DNA from 2 places in the Pseudomonas hefeiensis genome. Region 2 is predicted to be linked to the other one. Evidence: riboswitches for the same ligand, from Rfam matches in the RefSeq annotation. Region 2 holds a riboswitch; the other holds the start of a gene.

Region 1 (4,407 bases), 700 kb from region 2:
GGGCAAGGTACAGCGCCAGGATGTCCACCAGCCAACCCACCAACGGTGCCCAGGACAGTGCCGTCGCGAGCAGGGTCAACGGCACCACGGCGATGATCCACGCCGTCACGCCATGGCTGCGCCAGCCACGCCCGCCGGAGTTGAAGCGCTGCTCGATACGATCGGCAAAGCGACCAAAGGCGACCAGCGGATGCCAGCGTCGGGGTTCGCCCAACAGCGCATCCAGCGCCACTGCGGCGGCACTGAGCAACGCCACACTCATGGGCTCACTCCCCAATGGTTTTCGTAGAGCAATTCATCCAGCGCACGCGGCTGCGCCCAGCCTTCCAGGGCGAGCATCGGCGCCGGGTAAAAAACCTCGACCGGTCCCAGACACAAGATTGCCAGCGGCTTGGCACCGGCGGGCAGGCCCAATAACTCGGCCAGGGCCTGGGGCTCGAACAGAGAAACCCAGCCCATCCCCAATCCTTCGGCGCGAGAGGCCAGCCACAGATTCTGGATCGCGCAGGACAGCGAGGCCAGGTCCATTTCCGGCAGGGTTCGTCGACCAAAAATATGGCGCTCGCGATCATCCATCAACGCCGCCACCAGCACTTCGGCGCAATCGTTGAGGCCTTCAACCTTGAGCTTCATGAATTCATCGCTGCGCTCGCCCAGGGCCTCGGCGGTGCGGACGCGCTCCTGCTCCACCAGTTGACGGATTTGCCCACGCAAGGCGCGGTCGCTGATGCGAATGAACCGCCACGGCTGCATCAGTCCCACGCTGGGGGCTTGATGGGCGGCTTCCAGCAGGCGGCGCAGCAATGCTGGCTCAACGGTGCCGCCGGTGAAGTGGCGCATGTCGCGGCGCTCGGCGATGGCCCGGTAGATGGCGTCGCGTTCGGCCAGGGGAAAGGCGTTGTCTGTCATGACCGCTTCGCGAGCAGGCTCGCTCCCACAGGGGTCAGGTGATCAAATGTGGGAGCGAGCCTGCTCGTGATAGCGGCCTGAAGATCAGGCGCAAACAGCGCAGCAATCGCCCTCGGATTCGACGGAAAATAAAAAATGCACATAGGAAGCCGTCATCCGGCCCTGCCGGAAAACCGCCTCTGCCCCTCGCCCGCCATTGGGGCTATGGCCTCGGGCAATCGGTTCCAGCCCGGTACTGGTCAGGGAATGATGATAGGTATGCCCGCGCAAAGTGCCCTCCGGCAACTCCACCGATTGCAGTGCCAGGGCCGCCAGACGCTTTTGCATCTGCGCATCACCGGCCAGCAACCCAAGCAGTTCGGCACGGGTGCCATCCACATCCGTCAACGAGTCCAACAGATAAAGCATGCCGCCGCATTCAGCGAGCAAGGGCTTGCCAGCTTGATGGTGCCCGCGGATCGCCGCCAGCATCGACGCATTTTGCGCCAGCGCCACATGGTGCAATTCCGGATAGCCACCGGGCAGATACAGACTGTCCGCCTCCGGCAGTTCGGTGTCATGAATAGGTGAAAAGAAGCTCAGTTGCGCGCCCATGGCTCGCAACAAATCGAGGCTCGCGCCATAGGTGAAGGCGAACGCTTCGTCCCGGGCCACGGCGATGCGCACACCTTCCAGCCACGGCTGCGCGGCAATCACCTGTGGCGCGGCGAACTCCACGGCTGGCGGCAACGCCACTTCACAACTGCCAGCCAGGGCATCGGCGGCGGCGTCGAGGCGCAGGTCCAGATCATTCAATTCACTGGCCTGGACCAACCCAAGGTGACGGCTTGGCAGCTCGATGCCGGTTTCCCGTGACAAGGCGCCGTACCAGCGCAGGCCTTCGGTCAGACTGCCTTCGAGCAACTGCGCATGACGCAAGGTGCCGACCCGATTGGCCAGCACTCCAGCGAAGGGCAAGTCCGGCTGATACCGCGCCAGGCCCAGGGCCAGGGCGCCGAAGGTCTGGGCCATGGCCGTGCCATCGATCACCGCCAGCACCGGCACACCGAAATGCCGTGCCAGATCGGCGCTCGATGGCGTGCCATCGAACAACCCCATCACCCCTTCGATCAGAATCAAGTCGGCTTCGGCGGCGGCTTCCCACAACAATCGACGACTCTCCTGCTCGCCGACCATCCACATGTCCAGTTGGTAGACCGGCGCGCCACTGGCCCGCTCCAGGATCATCGGGTCGAGGAAATCAGGCCCGCACTTGAAGACCCGCACCCTGCGCCCCTGATTGCGATGCAAGCGGGCCAGGGCAGCGGTGACCGTGGTTTTGCCTTGCCCAGAAGCTGGGGCGGCGATCAGCACTGCCGGGCAGTGACGACTCGTCAAGGGAACATCACTCACAGTTCGACGCCCTTCTGCGCCTTGATACCCGCTTGGAACGCGTGCTTGATCATGCCCATTTCGGTGACGGTGTCGGCCAGCTCAATCAGTTCCGGCTTGGCGCCACGACCGGTCACCACCACATGCTGCATCGGCGGGCGGGCCTGCAAGTCGCTCAACACCTGGTCCAGATCAAGGTAACCGTGTTTGAGGGCAATATTGAGTTCATCGAGCACCACCAGGCCAATGGACGGGTCGCTCAGCAATTGACGCGAGACCGCCCAAGCCGCTTCAGCGGCGGCGATGTCACGCTGGCGATCCTGGGTTTCCCAAGTGAAACCTTCGCCCATGACATGAAAGCGCACCTGCTCCGGGAAGCGGCGGAAAAACAGCTCTTCACCGGTGCTGTTACGCCCCTTGATGAACTGCACCACGCCGCATTGCATGCCGTGCCCCATGGACCGGGCCAGCATGCCGAACGCAGAACTGCTCTTGCCCTTGCCGTTGCCGGTCAGCACCAGCAGCAGGCCGCATTCATTCGGCGAATTGGCGATGCGCTCGTCGATCACGGCTTTCTTGCGCAGCATCCGCGCCAGGTGGCGTTCGTCGCGATCGGGGGTGTCGGTCATGGGAGCTCTCCGTTGGGATTGGATAACGGCGGGCGGGCACAAAAAAGACGGCAACAAGCCTGGCATCGCCCACCGTGATGCCGTTGGATGAATCAGGCCGGTCTCCGGGCTCATGAGCGGCGTGATGCCGGGCTGCGCGCCTTCCCATGTCATACGGACACAGTGGCTTTAGCACAGCGTTGACTCATTTACCGTTGCGGGGGCAGCGCCGGGTTCGTATGCACTCACCGGCTTCCCTGTTTCACTCTGTCGACCCAACGATCGCCCGGCCACAGAGCACCTGAAACAAGCCGCGAAGGTTAGAGGGTTGGGGGTGGAGCGTCAATTAAAGCCGCCACAGGTTCAACAGCGGATATTGGCCCCCATCAATAAAATGACGCCAATCTTGTGCCATGCTGCGGCAAGTGATATCAAATAGGCATCACGACCCGATATCACAAGAACAAGAGGGCAAAAGCATGCAAGGCATGATCATCAGCAATCCAAAACTGGAATTCCTGCGCCCGGTGCTGGAACGCTGGTTTGACTGTATCGACCGTTACAACGCCGTGCGCGGCGATAACGACACACCTTACTGGTTCGATGAAAAAGCCAATCTTGGCTTGCTGTCGGCCGCAGCCTGGATGGCCGAGATGGTCACGCTGCAGAACACCCCCACCCGCAAGCAGAATGAAGAAGGCGAGCGCAACGTCAGCGCCGATCTGTTCATCGCCGGCACCGAGGAGCGCGCCTTCATCCAGGCCACTCAACGCTGGCCGAAGGTCAAGAGTCTCAACCTCAACCAGCCGCTGCTCGACGTTACCAGCGACGCCAAACGTATCAGCTATTCCAGTGACCTGAGATTAGGCTGCCTGTTTGTAGCACCGCAAAAAGCCCAGCAGAGCGCCACGCCGGAAGAGTTGCAGGACATGATCGACGAACTGCAGAAGGAAAATACCTGCGCAGTGGCCTGGTACTTCCCCTATGCCTATCGCAAGTTGCGCAATGAGGCCGGGCACTATCATCCGGGCATCGCCGTGCTGTTCAAGCAGGCCCACGGCTGACCGGTTGAACCATCGCGGGTCTAAGCTTCTCTATGAGTAACTACCATGCACTCATAGGGAAGCCCGCATGCTCAAGCCACCACACCTTCTGATCGTCGCATTGGCCGCAGGGCTTGTTGCTTGCGGCGAGTCCTCCACGCTGCAGGTTTCCGACGGCACTGGCCCCTCGCCAAAACTGCCGGAACCGAACAAGACCCTGATCCCCACCGTCAACATTGCTGAAGCTGTCGGCTGGCCGGATGGCGCCAAACCCACCCCGGCCCAGGGACTGCAAGTGGGCGCATTCGCCGAAGGGCTGGATCATCCACGCTGGCTCTACGTGCTACCCAACGGTGACGTGCTGGTAGCGGAAACAAATGCCCCGCCCAAGCCGGACGATTCCAAGGGCATCCGTGGCTGGGTCATGGAGAAAGTCATGGGCCGCGCCGGTGCGGGGGTGCCCAGCCCCAATCGCA
Region 2 (4,407 bases):
CCGGTGAATCACCGCAATCGGGCAATCCGCGCCGTAGTGGGGCAGCAGTTCGCTGACGATTTTTTCCAGATGATTGACGCCCAAGTGAATCGCCATGCTCGCCCCGTGCTGCGCCAGGCTGCCGAGTTCTTCGCCGGCGGGCATCGCGGTTTTGTCCGCGTAGCGGGTGAGGATCAGGCTTTGGGAGACGTCTGGCAAGGTCAGTTCGGCGCCCAGCAGGGCGGCGCAGGCTGAGGTCGCGGTCACGCCGGGGATGATCTCGAACGGGATGTCCAGTTCCCGCAGGCAACGAATCTGCTCGCCGATGGCACCGTACAGGCTCGGGTCGCCGGAGTGTACCCGAGCCACGTCCTGGCCCTTGAAATGAGCGGCCTTGATCAACTCGATAATCTGCTCCAGGTGCAGCTCGGCGCTGTTGACCACCTGTTCGGCGCTGTGGCCTTCCAGCACGGCCATGGGCACCAGGGAGCCGGCGTAGATGATCACCGCGCAGCTGCGGATCAGTCGCTGGCCTTTGACAGTGATCAGTTCCGGGTCGCCAGGGCCGGCGCCAATGAAATAAACGGTCATGACCGATTCCTAAAAGGTGAGTGAGCGACGCTGAATGAAGATCGCTCATGATCGAGGGCGCGAATTATCGGGATTTAGGCCGTGACCGCCAATGCCAGCGTGACGCCGGGGCCTTTCTGGCGGGGAATCAGCAATGTTGCGGGCGTCGTGCCCAACCGGTCGGCCAGGGCCAGGGCGGCGCTTTCGGCGATGCCATAGCAACCGGTGCGCTCAAAAGCGATCTCGGAGCGGTGGCTGAGCCGCGCCTGGTAGCTGGACAATTGCCCGGCATTGAAACAGGTCAGCGGCAACTTCAGTTGCTCGGCCAGCTCCAGCAGACCCGGCTCGTCTTGCTTGAGGTCGATACTGGCCAAGGCTCCAACCCCAGAGAGCTCAATGCCGTGCGCCAGCAGCGTCTGATCAAGCATCGCCCGCAATGTGCTGGCCGGGCAGCCGCGCTGACAGCCCAGGCCGACCACCAGGATCGGCCCGGTGCTCATGCGTCGTGGTGAGCCTGGTTGCCGCGACGGAACAACCACGCGCTGACCAGACCCAGCGCTAGCCAGAACGCGACGTTGGTCACTTGCGAGGCGAGCTTGAACTGGCTTTCAAGTGCTTCGGGCGCCAGCATCGAGTGGACCTCAGGCTGCGGCGCGCCGATGACATGGGGCACCAGCAAGGTCGCCACGCCTAGCAGTTTGAGCAACCAATGCCTGCCGAAGACAATCAGGGCGATGCCCACCGCGGTGGACGCCGCCGTGCCGATCCACCACATCTGCCGCTGGGCCAGATCGGCCGCTGCCGTGCCAGGCAGCTCCGGTGGCAGGCCAAGGGTGGGCGCCAGGACGAAAGTGGCATAACCGGCCAGACCCCAGAGCAATCCCTGGGACGTGCGAGTCGGCGCACGCAAGGTGTACAAACCCGCCAACATCAGGGCGAAACCCACCGCGACCACCAGATTGCCGCCGGTGGTGGAGAGCAGTCGTTGCCAACCGTCTTGCGGCTCCCACGCTTCGGTGTCATGGGAATGAGCAGCCCCAGCGGTGTGTTCATGGAGCTCGGTAGCCGGGGCGCTTTCGTAGGTTTCGGCCTGCAGAATCAGCGGCGATACCCAGAAACTCTGGAGGAGGGTCAGCAGCAGGGCGGCCAGCAATCCGCTGAAACCGGCGGTTTGCGCGATACGCTTGATCATGTCGTCAGGTCTCAATGGCACGGGAATGCGGCGCTGTGGCGGGTGTCGTGGGCCGCGTTGTGCACCGCTTCGATATGGGAGAAACCGGCGAAATAGACCAGGCCCGCGCCGAGAATCGAGGCGAAAATCGCTGCGCTCAGGCGCTGGCTCAGGGTTGTGGAGCTGCTGGCGGTACGGGCGGTGCTGCTGATGGTCGACATGGCGCTTCCCTATGGTCTTGTCATCGGGTGAATCGAGCGCAATGAAACCCCGGGCGCAGGCCCGCCAAGGTTCGAACAGCGCCCGCCCACCGCGGGTTTGTTGATGCATGAGTCATGGGCCGGTCTCCGGGCTCGCGAGGGGCAGGGCTTGTACCTGGCCGGCAAGCGTCACCTTCCCATGCGCCCTTGTTGTAGCAGGGCATGCACAGTGGATCTGACGCTTCTCTCGCTTACCGTTGCGGGGGCAGCACCGGACTGACGTGGCCTGGCAAGCAAGCACACGATTCACCGGTTTCCCGTTTCACCCTGTGAAGGGCACCCGTAACTAGGCGCACAGGAGAGCATGGGCGGGGGCTGGGCGTCAATTGGCATGGGTTTACAGGCTGAAACCGAGTCGCATCTTTCGCGAGCAAGCCCGCTCCCACACTGGATCGTCACCAGGCCCAAAATTTGAAATCAATATAGATCCAGTGTGGGAGCGGGCTTGCTCGCGAAGGCGGTAGCATGTGCACCGCAGAGCTCTCTGGAGATTGACCCGCCCCCACACCCTGCGTAGCCTTGCGCCTTCGAGGTTCTTCGGCATTGGCCGAAGCTAAGAAGGGAACGCGGTCCAAGCCGCGGCTGCCCCCGCAACTGTGAACGGTGATGTTTCTGCAAGGCCACTGTGCATGCTCTTTTACCAAGGGTGCACGGGAAGGCGCAGCAACTGCCAGTCGACTGACTGGCCCACCGTCAGCCAGGAGACCTGCCTCGAAACAGATTCTCACTACAACCGGGCGGGGTGATCCGGTGGCGAAATCTTCCGCGTGCGCTCAAGCGTGCGGATTGTCGTCCCGTTTGCCCGCCACCTTGCCAAAGGGCATCCGATGAAAACACTGGCCAAACTCCCTGTCACCATCGTCACCGGTTTCCTCGGCTCGGGTAAAACCACCTTGCTGCGGCACATGCTCGACAACGCCCAGGGACGGCGCATCGCGGTGATCGTCAACGAGTTCGGTGAGCTGGGCATCGACGGCGAAATCCTCAAGCAGTGCTCGATCGGCTGCACCGAAGAAGAAGCCAGCGGTCGCGTCTATGAGCTGGCCAACGGTTGCCTGTGCTGCACCGTACAGGAAGAGTTTTTCCCGGTGATGCGCGAGTTGGTGGCGCGGCGCGGTGACCTCGATCACATCCTTATCGAAACCTCCGGCCTGGCGCTGCCCAAACCCCTGGTCCAGGCTTTCCAGTGGCCGGAAATCCGTAGCGCTTGCACCGTCGATGCGGTGATCACTGTGGTCGACAGCCCGGCCGTGGCCGCCGGCACGTTCGCCGCGTTCCCCGACCAGGTCGATGCCCAGCGCAAACTTGACCCCAACCTGGACCACGAATCACCGCTGCACGAGCTGTTCGCCGACCAACTGGCGAGCGCCGACCTGGTGATCCTCAACAAAGCCGACCTGATCAGTCCTGAAGACCTGGCCAAGGTGCGCCTGGAAGTGGCCGAAGAGCTGCCGCCGGCGGTCAAGGTCATCGAAGCCAGCAGCGGCCGCCTGCCTTTGGACGTGTTGATCGGCCTGGGCGCCGGCTCCGAGGAACACATCGACAGCCGTCACAGCCATCACGACCATCACCATGACGGCGACGATGACGACCATGATCATGACGCGTTCGACTCCATTTCCATCGAACTGCCCCAGGCCGACGAAAGCCTGCTGCTGGACGCACTGACCCAATTGGTGGTGCAGCACGGCGTGCTGCGGGTCAAGGGGTTCGCGGCGATTCCTGGCAAGCCAATGCGTTTGCTGATCCAGGGCGTGGGCACGCGCTTCGACAAACATTTCGACCGTCAGTGGGGCGCCGATGAAGCGCGGGTCACCCGTCTGGTGTTGATCGGCCAGGCGCTGGATGCCGGGTTGCTCGAAGCGCAGTTGCGCGCAGCCCTCAGCGTCTAAGCCATGCACCTGCTCAGGACCCAGCCCGGCGGTTTCGTGTCGGACGACAACATTGCCGATCTCGGACAAACCCCCGCCGAGCTGGTGATCCTGTGCAGCGGTGACTCCAGCCTGGCGCTGCTGGCCGAAGCGGCGCGGCAGTTGCCAGACGACTATCCGCAGTTTCGCCTCGCCAACCCGATGCAGGTGCAAAACCACGCCTCGGTGGATCTGTATTTCGACGACGTGTTGCGTCACGCCAAGGTCATCCTGCTTTCCCTGCATGGTGGCATCGGTTATTGGCGCTACGGCATTGAACGCCTTATGGAACTGGCCGGGCGCGGGGTGAAGCTGATCCTGGTGCCGGGGGACGATCGGCCGGACCCGGAACTCAGCGATTTGAGCAACGTACCCCATGAGGATCGGGACCGGCTCTGGCAGTTCCTGCGCCAAGGCGGGTTGGGCAATGCCCTGGATCTGTTCCATAACCTGGCCAGCCAATGGTTCGGTCGCGACTATCCTTGGGGCGAACCCCAACCCCTGCCGCGCACGGCGA

The links. Region 2 has a riboswitch for cobalamin ahead of cobW (cobalamin biosynthesis protein CobW). Riboswitches for the same ligand answer to the same signal wherever they lie in the genome.
Region 1: linked by a shared signal. The riboswitch ahead of cobO (cob(I)yrinic acid a,c-diamide adenosyltransferase) and the one ahead of cobW (cobalamin biosynthesis protein CobW) in region 2 are both predicted to bind cobalamin.

The regions. Positions count from the first base shown of each region.
Region 1 is NZ_CP117449.1:1,624,366-1,628,772, reverse strand. Features, by position in the region: gene cbiB (adenosylcobinamide-phosphate synthase CbiB) at 1-262, opposite strand, end outside; gene bluB (5,6-dimethylbenzimidazole synthase) at 259-909, opposite strand; partial or broken gene PSH57_RS07060 (cobyrinate a,c-diamide synthase) at 906-2,286, opposite strand; gene cobO (cob(I)yrinic acid a,c-diamide adenosyltransferase) at 2,298-2,909, opposite strand; cobalamin riboswitch at 2,988-3,208, opposite strand; gene PSH57_RS07050 (hypothetical protein) at 3,368-3,952, shown strand; gene PSH57_RS07045 (PQQ-dependent sugar dehydrogenase) at 4,020-4,407, shown strand, end outside.
Region 2 is NZ_CP117449.1:2,320,823-2,325,229, forward strand. Features, by position in the region: gene cobM (precorrin-4 C(11)-methyltransferase) at 1-570, opposite strand, end outside; gene PSH57_RS10335 (cobalamin biosynthesis protein) at 645-1,049, opposite strand; gene PSH57_RS10340 (CbtA family protein) at 1,046-1,741, opposite strand; gene PSH57_RS10345 (CbtB domain-containing protein) at 1,753-1,941, opposite strand; cobalamin riboswitch at 2,042-2,279, opposite strand; cobalamin riboswitch at 2,494-2,708, shown strand; gene cobW (cobalamin biosynthesis protein CobW) at 2,808-3,872, shown strand; gene cobN (cobaltochelatase subunit CobN) at 3,876-4,407, shown strand, end outside.